Regions from separate parts of the Alkalilimnicola ehrlichii MLHE-1 genome, predicted to be linked through region 1. Evidence: predicted binding sites of a transcription regulator. Region 1 holds the regulator's gene; each other region holds the start of a gene.
What was found. Region 1 encodes FNR, which switches genes on or off when oxygen is low (the NO sensors DNR and NnrR bind a similar motif). Its sites were predicted from a motif close to TTGATNTANATCAA; they were not measured.
Positions count from the first base shown of each region.

Region 2: MLG_RS04715 (OmpW/AlkL family protein) is a predicted target of FNR. The motif match lies at 3,209-3,222, and genes of this name have one in related genera.
Region 3: ccoN (cytochrome-c oxidase, cbb3-type subunit I) is a predicted target of FNR. The motif match lies at 2,339-2,352, and genes of this name have one in related genera.
Region 4: MLG_RS14430 (cytochrome-c peroxidase) is a predicted target of FNR. The motif match lies at 2,424-2,437, and genes of this name have one in related genera.

Region 1 covers NC_008340.1:358,993-364,207, reverse strand. Annotated here, with positions in the region: gene MLG_RS01625 (metal-sensitive transcriptional regulator) at 1-109, opposite strand, end outside; gene MLG_RS01620 (heavy-metal-associated domain-containing protein) at 109-309, opposite strand; gene MLG_RS01615 (ion transporter) at 425-1,291, opposite strand; gene MLG_RS01610 (hypothetical protein) at 1,307-2,143, opposite strand; gene MLG_RS01605 (Hsp20/alpha crystallin family protein) at 2,302-2,754, shown strand; gene fnr (fumarate/nitrate reduction transcriptional regulator Fnr) at 2,829-3,617, opposite strand; gene trxA (thioredoxin) at 3,742-4,605, opposite strand; gene MLG_RS01590 (SAM-dependent methyltransferase) at 4,735-5,215, shown strand, end outside.
Region 2 covers NC_008340.1:1,032,282-1,037,496, forward strand. Annotated here, with positions in the region: gene mtnA (S-methyl-5-thioribose-1-phosphate isomerase) at 1-911, shown strand, start outside; gene sthA (Si-specific NAD(P)(+) transhydrogenase) at 965-2,377, shown strand; gene MLG_RS04715 (OmpW/AlkL family protein) at 2,495-3,148, opposite strand; gene MLG_RS04720 (NfeD family protein) at 3,255-3,632, opposite strand; gene MLG_RS04725 (gamma-glutamyltransferase family protein) at 3,885-5,215, shown strand, end outside.
Region 3 covers NC_008340.1:2,142,683-2,147,897, reverse strand. Annotated here, with positions in the region: gene MLG_RS09580 (transglutaminase TgpA family protein) at 1-294, opposite strand, end outside; gene MLG_RS09575 (DUF58 domain-containing protein) at 291-1,262, opposite strand; gene MLG_RS09570 (AAA family ATPase) at 1,262-2,182, opposite strand; gene ccoN (cytochrome-c oxidase, cbb3-type subunit I) at 2,438-3,862, shown strand; gene ccoO (cytochrome-c oxidase, cbb3-type subunit II) at 3,875-4,486, shown strand; gene MLG_RS09555 (CcoQ/FixQ family Cbb3-type cytochrome c oxidase assembly chaperone) at 4,495-4,686, shown strand; gene ccoP (cytochrome-c oxidase, cbb3-type subunit III) at 4,679-5,215, shown strand, end outside.
Region 4 covers NC_008340.1:3,241,986-3,247,200, reverse strand. Annotated here, with positions in the region: gene MLG_RS14450 (hypothetical protein) at 1-165, shown strand, start outside; gene yihA (ribosome biogenesis GTP-binding protein YihA/YsxC) at 186-806, opposite strand; gene MLG_RS14440 (protein-methionine-sulfoxide reductase heme-binding subunit MsrQ) at 853-1,452, opposite strand; gene msrP (protein-methionine-sulfoxide reductase catalytic subunit MsrP) at 1,454-2,401, opposite strand; gene MLG_RS14430 (cytochrome-c peroxidase) at 2,619-3,578, shown strand; gene MLG_RS14425 (c-type cytochrome) at 3,791-4,408, shown strand; gene MLG_RS14420 (cytochrome c biogenesis protein ResB) at 4,528-5,215, shown strand, end outside.

The DNA of each region.
Region 1 (5,215 bases):
CGAGCATCTTCAGGATGCCGTCCACGTGGCCGCGGACCGAACGCAGCCGCTGGCGTGCATCCTCCCGGGCGCCGTCATCCAGACGCAACCGCTGGCAGCAGCCGGCCATCACTCCTCCACGCAGGCGTCGAAGCCCTGCTCGTCCAACGCAGCCACCAACGCCCGGGGCTCGGCCTGGCCGCTGATCTCCGCCTCACCTTCTGCGGCGGAGACCCGGACCACGCCCTCCACACCGGGCACCGCTGCCAGCGCCTCACGCACCGCCTTTTCGCAGTGCCCGCAACTCATGCCCTCGACCTTCAGTTTCATGGCAACCTCCTGGATAACTCACCCCTCCTGGGGTGGGGCTGGGGACAACAATAGGGCCAGCACGCCCGCCCAGTCAACCGGTATCCGCGAGCGACAGCCGCGCCCCGCCCTTCGGTTACCGCTTGCCGGAGCGACGTTCCAGCCGGTCGACCTTGCTGCTGAGATCGCGGATCAACTGCAGCATCTCCAGGCGCTCGTCGTGGGCCCGCTGCTCCTGCTCGATCCGCTTGGCGTCCTCCGCCTCCCAGTGGGCGGATTGCATGCTCTCGATGATGATGCCGATGAACAGGTTCAGCACCGTGAAGGAGGAGACCAGGATAAAGCTTACGAAATAGATCCAGGCCCAGGGGTAGGCCTCGATCACCGGGCGGGCGATGCCCATGGACCAGCTCTCCAGGGTCATCACCTGGAACAGCGTGTACATGCTGGCCCCGAGGGTGCCGAACCACTCCGGGAAGCTCTGGGCAAAGAGCTTCGTCCCCATCACCGCGAACACGTAGAAGATCACCAACAGCAGCAGGGCGATCCAGGCGATCCCCGGGATGGCGCGGAGCAACGCCTCGACGATCCTGCGCAGGCGCGGGACCATCGAGAACAGTCGCAACACCTTCAGGATGCGCAGCGCCCGCAGCACCGAGAAGGCCCCAGAGTCCGGCACCAGAGAGATCGCCACTACGGAGAAGTCGAACAGATTCCAACCGCTGCGCACGAACCGGGGCCCATCGGCGATGATTCGCAGGGAGATCTCCACCACGAAGGCGGCGATGATAAAGGTGTTCACCCAGCCCAACCAGGGCTGCAGGTAGGCGGTGACCTCCGGCGAGGTCATCAGCCCGAGGGTGATCGCATTGACCAGGATCAGGCCGACGATAAAGTACTGCGTCCCCGGCCGGTCGATAAACCAGGCCAGGCGACCACGCAGGGTCTCATCCTCCGGGTGCTGTACTTTATGCCCCACCAAATCCGGTTGCCGCTCGCTCATCGCCTACCCCCGCAATTACTCCCGCAGCGCGCGCACCCGCGCCTCGAGCCGGGCCGGGATCGCCTCCGGACTGACCATGGCCATCGCCACCAGGTCGAGCAGGGGGACCGGTTCGGTGGGTTGCGCCTGCAGCTCCAGGGCCACCGGATCGCGCAAAAAGAGTGACACCGCCTCGGCGGTCTCCAGGAAGAAGGGCTCATCAAACCGGGCGGCCCAACCCTGGACCAACGGAATCATGGGTTCCGTCCGGCCCTCATCCGCCAGCCGGCGGAAGAAGCCCTGATCCCGGTACCGCAGGGTCAGCCCGGCCACCTCAAACTCCGGGAGGCTCAGGGCATGGGTGGTCAGCGTCTCCTCCAGGTCGAAGCGAGTCAGGTGCAGCCGCCCGACGGCCCAGCCCCGCCCCGGCACGGTCAGTCGGAATTCCTCCACCTGCAGTGACCGGGCCTCCGGGTCGTAGCGGTAGGCGAAGGCCCATTCGGCCGAATCATCCGACCATGCTGCCGCCGGCACCGGCCACCCTTCCGCCGGCTTGCCGTGCAGGCCTATCGCCCGCAGGCGCATGTGGCGGGGCGGGCTGTGTGCGCGGTCCAGATCCACCACCACCAACTCATCCACCCGCAGGGGCGGCTGATCCTCGTGCCCCACCGTCAGCCCGAAGACATGCAGCCGACGGGTCCAGAGGTTGACCGAGGCCTCTTCATAGTCCGCGGACCATTCGGCGGGCAGGCCGTCAAGCGCATCGTCCAGTGCCTGCCGGCCCTCACGATTCGCCCACGCCTGCACGGCAAGCCCCGCCACCACCAGCAGCAAGGCCGCCAGCACCACACCCTGCCAGACTCGCCATCTCATAGCCGCGCCTGTCCCCATCGTCGCTCAGAGGGCAAACCTTACCACGCACACTGTGGCAGTACGCCACTTGAAAAACGGCCGCGCCACCCTATCTACAGGAATGAGGGCGACGCCCTGGGGACACCATGGTAATGACCTGAATTTAGGAGGTGATGGATATGGCCATCATGCGCTATGACCCGTGGTCCACCCTGCGCCAGATCCAGACCGACCTGGACCGGATGTTCGGACAACGCGGGATGATTACCGCCGGCGAGGGCGAGAATGCCGAGTCGGCCGGCCAGTGGCTGCCGGCGGTGGATATCTCCGAGGACGACAAGGCGTACCACATCCATGCCGATCTGCCCGGGGTGGCCCCGGAGGATATCGAGATCAGCATGGATCAGGGGGTGCTTTCCATTAAGGGCTCCCGCGAGTCCGAGAGCACCGAGAGCGAAGAGGGGTGGAAACGTGTCGAGCGGGCCCGCGGCACCTTCTACCGCCGGTTCGCACTCCCCGAGTCGGTGGACGCGGACAACATCGCGGCGCGCTCGCGCAACGGGGTGCTGGAGATCACCGTCCCCAAGAAGGTGGCACCACCGGCGCAGCGCATTGAAGTCAAGTCGGAGTAAGCGGGGCCTGCCTGCTGTAAACCGGGGCCGCGTGGCGTTCTCGCCCGCGGCCTCATTACGTGGGTGCCCGCCCGCTACCCGCCACCTGAGGGGCGGGACAGATCGGGCCGATCACAGGGGCGCTCCTGGCAATGCCCGGCCAGGCGCTCCAGACTGGCCATGTCCTTGAGGGTGATTTCCTTACCGCGGCTGTGCAGCCAGCCCTGCCCCTGGAAACGCTTGAACAGGCGACTCATGGTCTCGGGGGCCAGGCCGAGGTAATTGCTCAGGTCACTGCGGGACATGGGCAAGCGGAAACGCGTAGCGGAGAGCCCGCGACGGGCAAAACGATGGGAGAAGTTCAGCAGCAGGATGGCCAGGCGCTCCTCGGCGTTACGGCGTGCCAGTGCATGGAGCATTTCGTGGTCCTGGAAGATCTCCTTGCTCATCAAGCGCAGCAACTGACGCTGGAGCGCCGGAATGGCCCGGGCCAGCTCTTCCAACTCGTGGAAGGGCAGTTCACATATGCTGGAGGTCTCCAGGGCCTTGGCCTCGCAGGGGTGCGCCCCCAGACTGACCGCGTCCAGCCCCAGCATCTCCCCAGGCATATGGAAGCCGGTGACCTGCTCCTCACCCTCGCGGGAGATGGTATAGGTCTTAAGCGACCCGGCCCGCACCGCGTAGACGGTGCGAAACTCGTCCCCCTCCCGGTAGAGCACATCCCCCCGGGCCAGCGGGCGCTGGCGCTGAAGGATCACATCCAGACGCTGGACATGTTCGTTGTCCAGCCCCTTGGGGAGGCAAAGGTTGAACAGGGAGCAGTCGCTACAGGCGCCTCTCGACCCTGCCAATTGCACTACCCGTTCTCCCTGCCATTGCGCCATCTGGATACCCCGCTGGCGGCCGGCCGCGCGGCCCGCATGAAATCTGCACAACAGAATACCGCCATTGGGCCGGCCGGTACAAAGCCGGGTGCCTGGCAGAACGTCGCGGGCCCCGTCACCGGAGTCAATACAGGCTCTGGAACAACCGGCTGCGGTACTGACGCACCAGCGGGTCGTCGGCGCCGAGCAGATCAAAGACCGCCAACAACGTCTGCCGACCGCGGTCGTTGTCCCAAGCCCGGTCGTGGCGAACGATCCAGAGCAGGTTCTCCAGGGCGGCGTCGTGCTCGCCGGCCAGTACCTGGTGCAGGGCCAGGCCGTGGCGGGCCTCGCTGTCGCGCGGGTCCTGCTCCACACGGGCGGCCAGGGCCTCACGCCCGGGCAGATCAGCCAATTGCTCGGCGAAGGCCCGCCGGGCCTTGATGCCCTTGCAACGCGGGTCGTGCCGGGCCTCATCGGGGAGTTCCGCGACGATGGCCTCGGCCCGATCCGGCTCCCCGGCCTGCATCAGCGCGTGGGCCAGCTCCAGGGCCACGTCCTGGTCGTCCGGGCGTTGCCCGTGCAGCGCCTCCAGCAGGGGCACGGCGGCCTGCGGCTCGCCGGCGGCCAAGTGCTCGCGCGCCTGCTCCAGGGGATCGGCCTGCGGCGGTTCTACATGCTGCTCGAGAAAGCGGCGCAGTTCCCCCTCCGGCAGGGCACCGGTGAACTGATCCAGCACCTGGCCCTGTGATACCAGGATGACTGTGGGCAGGCTGCGGACCCCCACTTGGGCGGCGATGGCCTGCTGCTCGTCGCAGTTGACCCGCGCCAGCCGGAACGCGCCGCGGAACTCCTCCGCCAACTTTTCCAGCAGGGGCATCAACGTCTTGCAGGGCTCACACCACTCGGCCCAGAAGTCCACCAGGACAGGCTGCTGCATGGACCCTTCCAGCACCTCCGACTGGAAGTTATCCATGGTGATATCAACAATATAGGGTGAGTTCGTCACAGGCACTCCCGGATTGTGTATCGGCATTACCGACGAAATGAATCTATCCTGAATAACAGATTGAGTTGACAACCGACAGCCGGCCGGCGGTACCAGGCCGGAGGCCTCCGGCCGCCGAAGGAGGTGGCGATGCTTTTGGCACACCTGTTGAACCGCATTGTGACCGAGGGACGGCTCAAGGTCATCCTCCCGGATGGCCGGCAACGTACATTCGGCCCCGGAGCCCCCCCGAAGGTCACCCTGCGCATCAACGACTGGCGGACCGTCCGCCGGCTCGGCGTGCGACCGGACCTGGAACTGGGTGAGGCCTGGATGGACCAACGCATCCAGCTCGAGGAGGGCACCCTGCGCGACCTCCTGGCCATCGCCTGCCGGGCCCTGCGGGAGCTGGAGCAAACCCGCTGGCACCAAGTGCAACGCCGGTTGTTACGCCCACTGCGCTATCTGGCCCAGTTTAACCCGCTGGGGCGGGCGCGGCGAAATGTCGCCCACCATTACGACCTCTCGGACGAGCTGTTCGACCTCTTTCTGGACGAGGACCGGCAGTACTCCTGCGCCTACTTCCAGAATGGCGACGAAAGCCTGGAAACCGCGCAGCAGAAGAAGAAGC
Region 2 (5,215 bases), 670 kb from region 1:
TCCGCGACATGGTGGTGCGCGGCGCCCCGGCCATCGGCATCGCGGCCGCTTATGGTGTGGTGCTGGCGGCCCGGGCCGCCATGGCGCGCCGGCCGGCGGATTGGCCGGCCGCGATGGCGGCGGATCTGGCCCGGTTGCGCAGCGCCCGGCCGACGGCAGTCAATCTCTTCTGGGCGCTGGACCGGATGCAGCAAGTCGTCGACAGCGACCCCGCGGATCCGCTGGCGGCGCTGGAAGCGGCCGCCGTCGCCATCCACGAGGACGACCTGACCGCCAACCGGCGCATGGGCGAGCTCGGCGCCCATCTGATCCCGGCCGGCGCCGGTGTACTGACCCACTGCAATACCGGCTCGCTGGCCACCGGCGGTTACGGCACGGCCCTGGGGGTCATCCGCAGCGCCTGGTCCGGCAAGGGGCTGTCCGCGGTCTACGCCGACGAGACCCGACCCTGGCTGCAGGGCGCCCGGCTGACCGCCTGGGAGCTGGTGGCGGACGGTATCCCGGTGCGGTTGATTGCCGAGGGGGCGGCGCCGCTGTTGATGCAGCGCGGCCGGGTGGACTGGGTCATCGTGGGCGCCGACCGGGTCGCCGCCAATGGCGACACCGCCAACAAGATCGGCACCTACGCCCTGGCCCTCGCCTGCAAGGCCCACGGGGTGAAATTCATGGTGGTGGCGCCGTCCAGCACCATCGATCTTGACTGCCCCGGAGGCGACCGCATCCCCATCGAGGAGCGCCCGCCGGAGGAGCTGCTCTGGCTCGGCGACCGTCGGGTGGCGGCCGAGGGCGCCGGGGCCTGGAACCCGGTGTTCGACGTGACCCCCGCGGAGCTGATCGATGTGCTGGTCACTGAGCGAGGGGTGGTTACCGATTTTGGAGGTGCTGGGGTGCGGGCGCTGATCAACGGTTGAACATTACCCGCCGGTACCGGGTGACTACACTGCAAGGGCAGGAGCCCGGTGCAATGGTAGGAGGCGCGGTGAAGGAACAGCACTACGACGCGGTGGTGATCGGCAGCGGTCCCGGCGGCGAGGGCGCGGCACTGGCCCTGTCGAAAAGCGGCAGGGACGTGGTGGTGGTGGAGAGCCACGGCGAGGTGGGTGGGGGCTGTACCCACTGGGGGACGATCCCCTCCAAGGCGCTGCGCCACAACGTCCGGCGCATGATGGAGTACAACACCAATCCGCTGTTCCACGACGTGGCCGCGCCCAAGCGGCTGTCGTTCCCCCGGGTGTTGAAGTTCGCGGAGCGGGTGATCAACCGGCAGGTGAACCTGCGCGCCGGTTACTACAGTCGCAACGAGATCCCGGTGCTGCACGGCCGGGCCCGGTTTCTGGACGCCCACACGGTGGAGGTGCACGGTGCCGAGGGCAAGGTGCTGCGCCTGCGCGCCGGGCACTTTCTGATCGCGACCGGCTCCCGGCCCTACCGCCCGGAGGGGGTGCCCTTCGACCACCCCCGGGTGTGCGACAGCGACAAGATCCTCTCCCTGGATCACACCCCCCGCACCATCGCCATCTACGGCGCCGGCGTGATCGGCTGCGAGTACGCCTCCATCTTCCGCGGGCTCGGGGTCAAGGTGGACCTGATCGACACCCGGGAGCGGTTGCTCACCTTCCTGGACAACGAGATCTCGGACGCCCTCAGCTACCACCTGCGGGAACTGGGCGTGTTGATCCGCCACGACGAGGCCTTTACCCAAGTGGTGCCCCGTGACGACCACGTGGTCGTCCACCTGGACTCGGGCAAGCAGATCAAGGTGGACATCCTCCTCTGGGCCAACGGCCGTAGTGGCAACTCGGAGGACATGGGGCTGGAGGCGTTGGGCATTGAGCCCAACAGCCGCGGTCAGATCCAGGTCAATGACAATTACCAGACCGCGCAGGAGCACATCTACGCGGTGGGCGATGTGATCGGCTACCCCAGCCTGGCCAGTGCCGCCTTCGACCAGGGACGGTTCGCCGCCTCGCACATGCTCTGTGGCCAACGCGACTACCGGCTGGTGCAGGACATCCCCACCGGCATCTACACCATCCCCGAGATCAGCTCGCTGGGTAAGACCGAGCAGGAGCTCACCGCGGCCAAGGTGCCCTATGAGGTGGGTCACGCCTTCTTCAAGGACCTGGCCCGGGCCCAGATCGCCAACCAGGGTGTCGGCATGCTCAAGCTGCTGTTCCACCCGGAGACCCTGGAGATCCTGGGCATCCACTGCTTCGGCGACCAGGCTGCCGAGATCGTCCACATCGGCCAGGCCATCATGGCCCAGACCGGCGAGGCCAACACCCTGATGTATTTCCTGAATACCACCTTTAACTACCCGACCATGGCCGAGGCCTATCGGGTGGCGGCGCTGAACGGCTATAACCGGCTGGGTTAGGCAGGGCGGTCAGAGGTGGTGACGGGTCCGGGTGGCGCCGATGGGCGCCACCCGGACCCGTCAGGGGGTGCGGCCGCGCCGGTCACCCGTTCAGTGCCGGCGCGGCAGGGACGCGGCTCAGAAGCGCCGGCCCAGGCTGATGCCGATCGCGGTCGGGTCGACCTCCACAGTCCCGATATCGTCGCCGTTCAGTTTCGCGTCGGTCTCGATCTCGATATAGCGCACTTCGGCATTCACGAACCAGTCCTCGGCCACCGGCACGTCCACGCCGATCTGCACGCCCAGACCCCAGGAGTCGTCCAGGGAGAGCCGGTTGCCGTCCAGCGGGCCGCTGGTCTTGGTGTCAAAGAAGTTGGTGTAGTTCAGACCCACGCCGGCATAGGGCCGGAAGGGGAGGCCGAGGTCGCTGAAGTGGTACTGCACGCTGAGGGTGGGCGGTAGCTGCTTGGTGCTGCCCACCTTGCCCAGGCCGTCCAGGCGGATGTTGTGCTCGAAGGGCAGGGCCGCCAGCAGCTCGACGCCGATGTTGGGCGTGACCATGTAGGTCAGGGTGCCGCTCAGGCGGGTGCTGTCACCGACGTCCACGTCAATGTCGTTGGCCGTCAAAGAGCCGTTGTCGGACTTGGGTGAGACCTGGTGGAAACCGCCCCGCACCAGGATGTTGCCGGCCTCCAGGCTGGTGCCTGCGGCGAGCACCGGGGTGGTGAGTGTGGCGCCGGCAGTGGCAACGGCAATGAGTGCAGCGGTCAGGGTTTGTTTGCGCATGGACATGGTTTGCCTCCTCTTCATTGCGGCAAGGCAAATGGTCCCGCGTGTGAGGTGGTCCGAAACTTGATCCGCGGCAAACCACAAAAAAGGTACGAAATGTAAGATGTATTTAATCGATGGGCTCCACCGTCAAAGTCAATCCCTCTGCGTCAATCACCCGCACCCCTCTGCCGGCCGGCACCGGCTCGCCGTGGGCGGACCGGGCGCGCCAGCTCTCGCCGTCGACGCGGACGCGCCCCACTGGATGCAGGGCCGTGATCACCGTCGCGTGCCGCCCCACCAGGGCCTGGCCGCCGCAAGGCACCTGCCGTTCCAGCGCGGGGCGGTAGAGCGGGTAGAGCAGGGCATCCTTGAGCAGCCACACCAGAAACAGTGCCACCGCCGTGCCGGCGCTGACCCAGCCGGAGGACCAGGCCCACCACCCCAGCGAGGCGATAAGGAGCAACCCCGGGAGTTGCAGCAGGCTGTAACGGATGAGCGGTGTCATGGCGTCATGAGTTCCCCCAGGGGGCGTTCGATGGGTGCGCCGCTGGCGTGTCCCCCACCAGCGCGGTCGCGACCTGAGTCGTCGATGGCTACTCTCGAAGGGTAAGGCTTAAGGGTAAGCCTTACCCCTTCCGCCTGTCACAGGGCGGTCGTGGGTCGGAATCGGGAAACGCTCCAGGAGGCGATATGGCTCCGGCTCAGAACTTCGGTATCAGGCTGGCGGTCTGCCGGCCCGCGGCATCTGGGGGTGGCCATGCGGTTCCGTAATCCGCACCCCTCCCGGCGCAGTCCGGTGATGGCGGACAATGTGGTGGCCACCTCACAACCGCTGGCCGCCCAGGCGGGTTTGCAGGCCATGGCCGAGGGTGGTAATGCGGTGGATGCGGCCCTGGCGGCGGCCATTACCCTGACGGTGGTCGAGCCCACCGGCAACGGGGTGGGGGGTGACGCCTTTGCCCTGGTCCACGACGGCAGGCAACTGCACGGGCTGAATGCCAGCGGTCGGGCACCGGCCGGGTGGTCGCCGGCGTTTTTCGCCGGTCGCGACGGCATGCCGCCGGTGGGCTGGCACTCGGTCACCACGCCGGGGGCCGTCTCGGCGTGGACCGCGCTCTCCCGGCGCTTCGGCGCGCTGCCTTTCGCGCGCCTGTTCCAGCGGGCGGTGGCACTGGCGGAATCGGGTTTCCTGGTCACCCCAGCGGTCGCCACCCTCTGGGCCATGGGCGCCCGCCAGCTTGAGCGGCAACCGGGCTTCGCTGACACCTTCCTGCCCGGCGGGCGGGCCCCGCGCACCGGTGAGCGCTTTCGCAATCCGGACCTGGCGGCCACGCTGCAGCGGATCGCCGAGACCGGCGGCGAGGCCTTTTACCGGGGCGAACTGGCCCGGCGCATCGCCGCCGAGGCGCGCCGGCACGGCGCGGCGCTCACCGAGGCCGACCTGGACGCCCACCGGCCGGCGTGGGTGTGCCCGCTGTCGCTGCCCTACCGCGGGGTAGAGGCCCACGAGCTGCCGCCCAACGGCCAGGGCATAGCAGCCCTGATCGCCCTGGGCATCCTGGCGCACACTGAGATGCCGGAGGTGGCACCGGACAGCATTCCGGGGCTGCATCTGCAGATCGAGGCGATGAAGCTCGCGCTGGCGGATACGCAGGCCCACGTGGCCGACCCGGAGGCCATGACAGTGGAGCCGGCGGCACTGCTCGACCCGGGCTACCTGGCCGCGCGCGCCGCGACCATCGACCGGCAGGCGGCGGGTGACCCGGGTTACGGGGTGCCGAGGCCGGGTGGGACCGTCTATGTCACCGCGGCCGATGCGCAGGGGCGCATGGTCTCCTATATCCAGTCCAACTACCTGGGGTTCGGTTCCGGGGTGGTGATTCCGGGGACGGGGATCAGCCTGCAGAACCGTGGCGCCGGCTTCACCCTGCAGCCCGGCCATCCGAACCGGGTTGGCCCCCGCAAGCGCCCCTTTCACACCATCATCCCCGGCTTTCTGACCACGCCTGACGGGGGCCCACTGACCAGTTACGGCGTGATGGGCGGCCCCATGCAGGCCCAGGGCCACGTGCAGGTGGGCGTCCGACT
Region 3 (5,215 bases), 1.5 Mb from region 1:
CCCCGTCATGGCAAGCAGCAACGCCGTTCCCGCCTCCTGGCCCAGGAGTTCGCCGTAGCTCAGGTAGACCCCGCCGGTTGCCAGCAGGGTGAGTCCGAAGCGCAGGCTGCGCGGCGGCAGGCGGCGCCACTGGCGGGTGTTTTGCCAGCACCACAGTCCGCAGGCCAGCGCCCCCAGGCTAAGCCACCAGGGCAGGTGGGGGGCGTGGGCGGCAGCCACCAGTGCGAGGGTGGCCAGCAGCCAGGCCTGGGCCTGGCGGGGCAGCGGGGTCGGCGGGTGCGCTGTTCCGCTCATTGACGGGCGTCCGGGTCGTACAGGGCCAGGGCACGCAGGCAGGCATGGCGGTGGGCCTCACCCCGGCCCGGCGCGATCCGCAGGTGACCGAGCCGCAGGCCGTAGGGGTGGCCGGCCCGGTCCAGGTCAACCACCCAGCGACAGAGCCGGGCAAGGCGCGCCTCCGGGTCCAGGTGGGGGTCAATGGCCCGCTCATCCAGCCAGCGCGGGGCGCCGGCGGCGCCGGAGAATTGCTTGGTGTGCAGGTGCTCCTCGCCGCGGGCCAGCCGCTTCCAGGCGATGTGACCCTTGGGGTCGCCGGCCTGGTAGCGGCGCAGGCCACGGAAATCGTCGTCCCCCTCACCGTGACGTTCGCCTTGGTGGCCCCCGGCGCTGTGTGGGGGTGGGGGCACCGCACCGTGCTCGGGGGTGGGATAGACCAGCGCGCGCTGGCGCGGTGCGGGCAGCGCCCAGGCCACGAAGAGCCCGGTGGGAAACCGACTGTGCACTCGGAACCGCGGCAGGGTCTGCCAGCCGCGCCGGTGGGTGGGCACCGGCAGCCACCAGCGTACGCTCCCGCCGGGGGGCAGATCGGCTGTCTGCTGGCCCTCGCCGCCCACCAGGGTGAGCGCCGGCTTGCCATGTCGGGTGGGGTTGTGGGCGGTTACCGGGAAGTGCAACGTCTGGCCGGCAAAGACGGCGTCCGCCGGCCCGGCCAGGAGCATGAGGCGGTGCAGGTTGCGGAAGGTATGGTGGATGCTCACCACGATCAGCCCGATCAGCAGAAAGGAGAGCAGGAGCACCATGTTATTCGTGTAATTCACCCCGCCGAGCCAGACCAGAGCCGCCACCAAAGTCAAAAACAGGCCGTAGCGGCTGGGGAGGATGAAGATCCGCCGATAATCGAGGGTAAGGCGGTCGGAGGTGCTCTCCCCACGGCGTCGGGGCAGCCGCAGCAGGCCTGAGTGGAGCCGGTGCCGGACGGACATCAGGGGATGGTCACCTGCTCCAGGCTGTCCCGGACCAGGTCCTCATGGGCCTGTCCGCCCCCCTCTTCGCGCGGTTCCAGGCGGTGACCGGCCACCGGGACGAAGACTGCCTGGATATCCTCGGGCAGCACCGCGCCACGGTCGTCCACCAGGGCCCAGGCCTGGGCCGTGCGCAGCAGTGCCAGGCCGGCCCGGGGGGAGAGGCCGTGCCGGAAGCGCCCGCACTCTCGGGTATGGCGCAACAGGGCCTGAAGGTAGTCCAGCAGGGCGTCGGAGGCATGCACCCTCGGCGCGGCGGTTTGCAGCTCCCGCAGCTGCTCGGGGCTGAGGGCCGGGGTGTCGATGCGGTGCAGCAGGTCCCTGCGCTCTGTGCCGCGCAACAGGGCCCGCTCAGCGTCGTGCCCCGGATAGCCCAGGCTCAGGCGCATGAGAAAGCGGTCCAGTTGGGACTCCGGCAGCGGGAAGGTGCCCAGTTGCGAGTCCGGGTTTTGGGTGGCGATCACGAAAAAGGGGTCGGGTAGGGCGCGGGTCTCACCCTCAACGCTGACCTGGCGTTCCGCCATGGCCTCGAGCAGGGCGCTCTGGGCCTTGGGTGTGGCGCGGTTGACCTCATCGGCCAGCACCAGGGAGGTGAAGACCGGCCCCGGGTGGAAGCGGAAGCGGCCGCTGTCCTTTTCGTAGACGGTCGCACCGATGATGTCGGCGGGCAGGAGGTCGCTGGTGAACTGGATTCGCTGGAAATCCAGCCCCAGCAAACGCGCCAGCGCCTGGGCCAGAGTCGTCTTGCCGACGCCGGGCAGGTCCTCGATGAGCAGGTGGCCGCGGGCGATCAGACAGACCAGGGCCAGCCGTACTTGGTGCGCCTTGCCGAGGATGATCTCATTGGTGGCGGCGAGAAAGTGACGGATGTCCTGTTGCAAGCGTGCGGCCTCCCGAGCCGGTGTCCCGGTGGGTTCATCGTGGCGGGGCTGCGAATTGGTTGCAAACAAATTTTTATTCAGACAGGGCCACTTCGCTGCGAGTTCCCACCCCGGTTCACACTGGAGTGTGGCATGTTGTCACGGTTCCGGCCGGTATTGACCTGTATCAAGGCGGCCTTGTTGTCGGACCCGGATAATCCAATCCCGTGGAGGATCGCCTGAATCCATCTCAAACCACCTTGCGGATCTGGAGCTATGGACACCAGCACAACCTACAATGAAAAAGTCGTGCGCCAGTTCGCCATAATGACCGTCGTCTGGGGCGTGGTCGGTATGGCGGTTGGCGTTCTGATCGCGGCGCAGCTGATTTGGCCGGCGCTAAACTTCGACCACCCGTGGCTGACGTACAGTCGGTTGCGGCCACTTCATACCAATGCCGTTATCTTCGCCTTCGGGGGCTCGGCGCTCTTTGCCACCTCCTACTACTGTGTGCAGCGTACCTGCGGGGTACGTCTGCTCTCCGACAAGCTGTCCGCCTTCACCTTCTGGGGTTGGCAGGCGGTGATCGTCGCCGCAGCGGTCTCGTTGCCGTTGGGCTTCACCATGGGCAAGGAGTACGCCGAGCTCGAGTGGCCCATCGCCCTGCTGATCGCCCTGGTGTGGGTGGCCTACGCCATCAACTTCTTCGGCACCATTGCCATCCGGAAGGTCAAGCATATTTACGTGGCCAACTGGTTCTTCGGTGCCTTCATCCTGACGATCGCGGTCCTGCACATTGTCAACAACCTGGTGATCCCGGTGGGCCCCATGTGGTCCTACCCGATCTACTCCGGGGCGGTGGACGCCATGGTGCAGTGGTGGTATGGCCATAACGCGGTGGGCTTCTTCCTGACGGCCGGTTTCCTGGGCATGATGTACTACTTCGTGCCTAAGCAGGCCGGGCGGCCCATCTACTCCTACCGCCTGTCCATCGTGCACTTCTGGGCGCTGATCTCCCTTTACATGTGGGCCGGCCCCCACCACCTGCACTACACCGCGCTGCCGGACTGGGTGCAGTCCCTGGGCATGGTCTTCTCGCTGATCCTGCTGGCCCCCTCCTGGGGTGGCATGATCAACGGCATCATGACCCTCTCCGGTGCCTGGCATAAGCTGCGTACCGATCCGATCCTCAAGTTCCTCATCGTCTCGCTGTCCTTCTACGGTATGTCCACCTTCGAAGGGCCGATGATGTCCATCAAGACGGTGAACGCACTCTCCCACTACACCGAGTGGACGGTGGGTCACGTGCACTCCGGTGCCCTGGGCTGGGTGGCGTTCATCACCTTCGGTTCCATCTACGCCCTCATTCCTCGTGTCTTCGGCCGCGAGGGCATGTACAGCACCAAAATGATCGAGTGGCACTTCTGGATCGCCACCATCGGTACCGTGCTCTACATCGCCTCCATGTGGATCGCCGGCGTCATGCAGGGGCTCATGTGGCGCGCCGTCAACGAGGACGGGACGCTCACCTACACCTTCTCCGAGGTGCTGGTGGCCACCTACCCGTACTACATGGTGCGCCTGCTGGGTGGGGTCATGTTCCTCATCGGCATGTTCCTGATGGCGTATAACGTCTACAAGACGGTGACCAGCGCGCCGAGCCGTGAGCCGGCCCCCAGTGCTGCTGGTCAGACCGCGTAAGGAGGGAGCGGGATGAATCACGAGGTAGTCGAGAAAAACGTTGGTGTGCTTGCCGTGTTTATTGTTCTGGTCATCAGTGTGGCCGGTCTGGTGCAGATCGTGCCCCTGTTCTTCCTGAACGAGACCACGCAGGCGCACGAGGGGGTGGAACCCTATCCGCCCCTTGAGTTCGCGGGCCGTGATATCTACGTGCGCGAAGGGTGCTACAACTGTCACTCCCAGATGGTGCGGCCATTCCGGGCCGAGACCGAACGCTACGGCCACTATTCCCTGGCCAGTGAGTTCGTCTACGACCGGCCGTTCCAGTGGGGCTCGAAGCGGACCGGTCCTGACCTGCACCGGGTCGGTGGCCGCTACACCGATGAGTGGCATCGGGTCCACCTGATGAACCCGCGTGACGTGCTGCCCAACTCCAACATGCCGGCCTATCCCTGGCTGGCGGCGCGGGAGCTCAATGGTGAACAGGTGGCGCACCGCATGCGGATGCAGCAGCGCTTCTTGGGCGTGCCGTATAACGACGACATGATTGAGTCGGCGGCCGATGAGCTGGAGGGCAAGACGGAGATGGATGCCGTTATCGCCTACCTGCAAGGGCTCGGTACCGCCATCGAGCGGACCCGCTGAGGCGATCAATGGGCACGATTCACGGCATCGCAACTGCATTGCTGGTCATCCTCTTCCTAGGCGTGGTCTGGTGGGCCTACCACCCGCGCAAGAAGAAGGACTTCGACGAGGCGGCGCGCCTCGCCCTGGACGAGGACGACCAGCCGCAGGTTGACGAGCGCGAACAGAACAAGCGTAACGAGGATAATCGCCATGAGTAGCTTCTGGCATTGGTGGGTCATCGTCCTGGTTCTAGCGAACATTCTCGGGATGGTGTGGTTGATCAAATGGGCCGAGAAGAAGAAGCCCGGGGAGGCCGCAGAGCACGAGACGACCGGCCACAGTTGGGATGAAGGCACCCTGGCCGAGTACAACCGGCCCATGCCCCGTTGGTGGCTGTGGCTGTTCTACATCACCATCGTCTTCGGTCTGGTCTATCTCATCCTCTATCCGGGGTTGGGCAACTTCGGCGGTGTGTTGGGTTGGAGCTCCGCCGCCCAGTACGACCGTGAGGTGGAGCGCATTGAGGAGCGGCTGGAGCCGATCTTCGCCCAGTACACCGAACTTTCGATCCCGGAACTGGCTCAAAACGATGAGGCCATGCAGACCGGCCGTCGGCTGTTTGGGTATGAGTGTGCGGTCTGCCACGGGGTAGACGGCGGCGGGGCCCGCGGCTTCCCGAACATTGCCAACGACAAATGGCAATGGGGTGGCACCCCGGAGAAGATCGTGGAGACCCTGACCCAGGGT
Region 4 (5,215 bases), 390 kb from region 1:
TTCACCGGCTCCCCGCGAGTCCGCTTGGACGGGACCACCAACAACCCGGTGTTGGAAGAACAGTTCCGCGAGGATGTCCGCAGAGAGGAAGAGAGCCTCGAGGACGACCTGGAAGACCTGAAGTACTATCCGGTCATCTCGGTGGCGCTCAGTTACCGATTCTGACCCGCCGGCGGGCGGGCTGCTCAGCGGCCCTCCCCCGCGGCGGGGCCCAGGCCCAGCCATTCATCCAGCCGCGCGTGGGCCTCGTCCACGCCCATCCGTTTGCTGGCCGAGAAGATCTGCCAGGTCACCCCGGGCCACTCGGCGCGTAGCTGCCGGCCCACATTCTGCCCCCGGTTGCGCGCCGCCCCGGCCTTGAATTTGTCCGCCTTGGTGAGCAGGACGTGCAGCGGCACCCCGATATGGCCGCACCAGTCCAACATCTGGCGGTCGAAGTCGGTGAGCGGGTGGCGCAGATCCATTACCAGCACCACGCCGCGCAGGGCGCGGCGGCCGGCCAGATACTCCGGCAGCACCTGATCCCAACGCCGGCGCACGGCGGCGGGCACCTTGGCGTAGCCGTAGCCGGGCAGGTCCACCAACGCCGCCTCGTCGGTGATCGGGAAGACGTTGATCAACTGGGTGCGGCCCGGGGTCTTGCTGGTACGGGCAAGCGACTTCTGATTGGTCAGGGTGTTGATGGCGCTCGACTTGCCCACGTTGGAGCGGCCGGCGAAGGCTACCTCCCGGCCCTGGTCGGGCGGCATGCGGCGCAGGTCCGGCGCACTGGTGAGAAAGCGGGCCTGGAAATAGATCGGATTCATGGGGCCATTGTCCCCCAGCCCGCCGCGGGCGCCAAGCCGATCCTCATCAGCGCCGGTCCACGACCGCACAGCCGAGGCGGAAGGCGGCGAGGGCGGCCAGCACGGCCCCGTAGATCACCACATCCCGGTAATCGGCCCGGGTGAGAATCCAGAAGTGCACCACCCCCAGCGCCGCGGACAGGTAGACCAGCCGGTGCAACCACTGCCAGCGGCTCCTGCCTAGGGCCTGCTGGGCGGCCCGGAAGGAGGTCAGGGCCAGGGGCACGAGCAGTACCAGGCCCGCCAGTCCGTAGCGGATGTACTCCAGCCCCCACAGGTCCTGCCAGATCCAGGGCCAGTCCCAGTACTGATCCAACCCCATCCAGGCCAGGGCGTGGGCCACCAGCCAGAAGAAGGCCCAAAGCCCCAACTGCCGGCGGGCGACCATGAACCCCACCCAGCCGCTGAGTCGGAAGGCGGGCCCCAAGGCGATGGTGGCCAGCAGCAGCGCCAGCCCGAAGCGGCCGGTGAAGTGGACCACGGCCTCCGCCGGGTTCGCCCCCAATCCGGCGTTGAACCAGGCCCAGACCAGCCACAGGGCCGGCGTGGCGCACGCCACCAGGACCAGTACACGGAAGCCGTGGATGGCGGTCTTTTGATGATCCATATCAGAAGTGTTTTTCCAGGTCCATGCCCTCGTAAAGGTGGGCGACCTCCTCCTCGTAGCCGTTGAACATCAGGGTCTCCCGCCGCCCCGGTTCCCCGATCCGGCGCTCCCGAGCCTGCGACCAGCGGGGGTGGTCGACGTGGGGGTTGACGTTGGCGTAGAAGCCGTACTCCTCCGGTGACATCGCCTCCCAGGCGCTGACCGGACGTTCCTCCTGCAGGCGGATGCGCACGATGGACTTGATGCTCTTGAAGCCATACTTCCAGGGCACCACCAGACGGATGGGCGCGCCGTTCTGGTTGGGCATGGGCTTGCCGTACAGCCCCACCGCCAGCAGGGTGAGCGGGTGCATCGCCTCATCCATGCGCAGCCCCTCACGGTAGGGCCAGTCGATGATGCCGCGACGTTGGCCGCGCAGGTTGTCCGGGTCGTGGATGGACTCGAAGACCACGTACTTGGCGCGGTCGGTGGGCTCGTGGCGCTCCAGCAGCTTACGCAGCTCGAAGCCGACCCAGGGGATCACCATGGACCAGGCCTCCACGCAGCGCAGGCGGTAGATGCGCTGCTCCAGTTCATCCGGCCGGATGACATCGCTCAGGTCGAATTCCCCTGGCTTATTCACCTCGCCTTCTATACTCAGGGTCCAGGGGTCGGTCTGGAGCTGATGGGCCCAGTCCGAGGGGTCGCGCTTGCGCGTGCCCAGCTCGTAGAAGTTGTTGTAGGAGGTGATGTCATCCAGGCTCGTCAGCGGTTCGTCGGTGGACAGCCCGCTGCCGGGGGCCTCGTCCAGAGCCCCCTGCCAGGCGGCGGCCGGGCGCAGCAGCAGCCCCGGTGCCGCGGCCGCGACGGCCAAGCCGACGCCCTGGCGGAAAAACCGGCGCCGGGCCCGGTAGAGCGGTTCCGGGGTGATCTCTGATTCCGGGATCTTCGGATAGCGATAGCGGGCCATGGCGGGCACTCCAGCAAGAGAATTGATCGACGGCAAAACTGAGTATTTCGCTCAGTTGTAAGCTACTAATACCTACCGTACCTTCATTTTGGAACAATTACAGAGCATTTGACTTGATGCTCTGCAAAGGGGTTCACCACGCCAGCGTCAACAGATAAGGAGGCGCACTATGACAAGCCTGGGGACACACCTCCGCAAGGCGATCCCGGCATTGGGAATGGGCTGCATTCTGGCCTTTGCCGCCAGCACCGCCAGTGCGGAAGACGGTTTCTACAGCCAGTATGCCGACCGGTTCGAGCCACTGCCCGCGCTGCCGCCGATTCCGGCGGATAACTCCCTGACCAAGGAGAAGATCGAACTGGGCAAGATGCTCTTCTTCGAGCCGCGCATCTCGTCCAGCGGTGTTATCAGTTGTGCCACCTGTCACAACCCGGCGCTCGGCTGGGCCGACCGCATTCCGCGGGCGGTGGGTCACGAGGGCCAGGTAGGCGAGCGTAACACCCCCACGGTGCTCAACTCCGGCTTCTTCGAGGCCCAGTTCTGGGACGGCCGCGAGCCGGACCTGGAGGGTCAGGCCCTGGGGCCGATCGAGGCAGACATCGAGATGGCCATGGACCTGGACGCAGCCCTGGAGCGGCTCAAGGAGTTCGATGAGTACCAGGCGAAGTTCGCGGCGGCCTACCCGGGCGATGACCAGCCGATCAAAGCGGATAACGTCGCCAAGGCCCTGGCCAGCTTCCAGCGCACCCTGAATACCCCGAACTCGCCGTTCGATCGCTACCTGCGGGGTGACCTGGATGCGCTGACCGACCAGCAGAAGCGCGGTATGGCCGCCTTTGTGGACAACGGCTGTATCGCCTGCCACCGCGGGCCCGCGCTGACCGACAGCAACTTCCACCGCATTCAGGTGCCGGGCTCCACCGATGAGGGTCGTTACCTGGTCACCGGCGAGGAGGCCGACCGGTTTGCCTTCAAGACCCCAACCCTGCGCAATGTGGCGGTGACCTACCCCTACTTCAACAACGGTGGGGTGGAGACCTTGGAGGAGGCCACTCAGGTGATGGGCCGTGAGATGCTGAACCGCGAGTTCGACGACGAGACCGTCGCCGAGCTGGTGGCCTTCATGGAGTCCCTGACCGGTGAGATGCCGGACTTCCAGGTGCCGGCCCTGCCGTAAGCACCATGTGCCGCGCCCCGCGGGTGGGGCGCGGCAGTTTTCCACACCTGCCAGATTGACCGCCTTCCGGGCGACTGATATAACTATCAGCCGTTTATCCGTCGGCCACCGGCCTTCATGCAACAAGTATCAGAACCAATCCCAGGTTGAGTCCGCGCCTTGAGTCGTATCAGTGCGCACCAGCCCGGAGGCATCCAGAGGTGATCGGATCCATGAATAACCGGTTTATTGCGGCCGCTGCCGGCCTCATCCTGGCTGGCGTCAGCCTGCCTGCCCTTGCCGTTGATGGTGATATCGAGGCGGGCGAACGCAAGGCGGCGACCTGTGTCGCCTGTCATGGCGCCCAAGGCAATAGCAACAACCCCGCTTGGCCGTCGCTCGCCGGGCAGCCTGCCGACTATATCGTCTACCAGCTGCAGCTGTTCCGTGACGGTGATCGTCAGGATCCGCTGATGACCCCCCAGGCCGCGGGCCTCTCCGACGAGGACATCCGTGATCTGGCGGTCTACTACGAGGCCCAGGAGGCCGTGTTCCACGAGGCAGACGAGGAGCTGGTCGAGCGCGGGCGTGAGATCTACCGCGCCGGCATTCCCGGACAGGGTGTTGCCGCCTGCATGGCCTGCCACGGGCCGGCGGGTGAGGGCGTAAAGGGTGCCCAGTACCCCCGGGTTGCCGGGCAGCACGCCCAGTATATGCGCAAGGCCCTGCGGGAGTACCGCGATGAGGAGCGTGACTCCGATCCCAACCGCATGATGCGGGACATCGCCTCGCGCATGAGCGATGAGGACATCGAAGCTGTCACCGAATACATGACCGGGCTGCACCGCTGAGCGACGGGCGCGTGACCACCCGCCCGTCAGGTGGCGTCAATCCGGCCCCAAGGCGGGGGTCTATCTGAACCCGCGGGGGCTGCGGCCGGTCCGCCTCAGTGCCGAGGTCCGCACCAAGCATGTCCAGTAATAACGCCGCCGCTCCGCGTCGCGCCCACCGCAAGGGGCGCTCTGTCTCCGCGACCCTGCTCGATTTCCTGGGGTCTATGAACCTGGCGATCACCCTGTTGGTGGCGCTGGGTATCGGCTCGATCATTGGCACGGTACTGGTCCAGGAGCGCACCTGGTCCGAGCACATGATCGACTTCGGGCCGTTCTGGTTCGAGGTCTTCCGCCGGCTGGGGCTTTACGACGTCTACTCGGCCAGTTGGTACCTGGCCATCCTGGTCTTCCTGGTCATCACCACCAGCGTCTGTCTCTACCGCCACACCCCGAGTGTGGTGAAGGAGATGACCCGCTTCCGGGACCATCACCAGGAGGCCTCCCTGCGAGCGCTCAGCAACCGCCGGGAGTGGACCCTGGCGCTGGCGCCTGAGGGGGCTCGCGAGGCGGCTGCCCGCACCCTGAAGAACAAGGGATTCCGCTTCCGCGACAAGTCGGGCGGCGGGGGGCAGATGCTGCTGGCCGGCATGAAGGGGCGCAGCAATCGGCTGGGCTATATCTTCACCCACTTGGCTATCGTGGTCATTTGCGTGGGCGGGCTGATCGACGGTGATCTGCTCCTCAAGTGGAACGAGTGGCGCGGCAACCTGCAGATCGAGACCCGGGACGATATTCCCGTCTCCCAGATCGACGACAGCAAGAAAC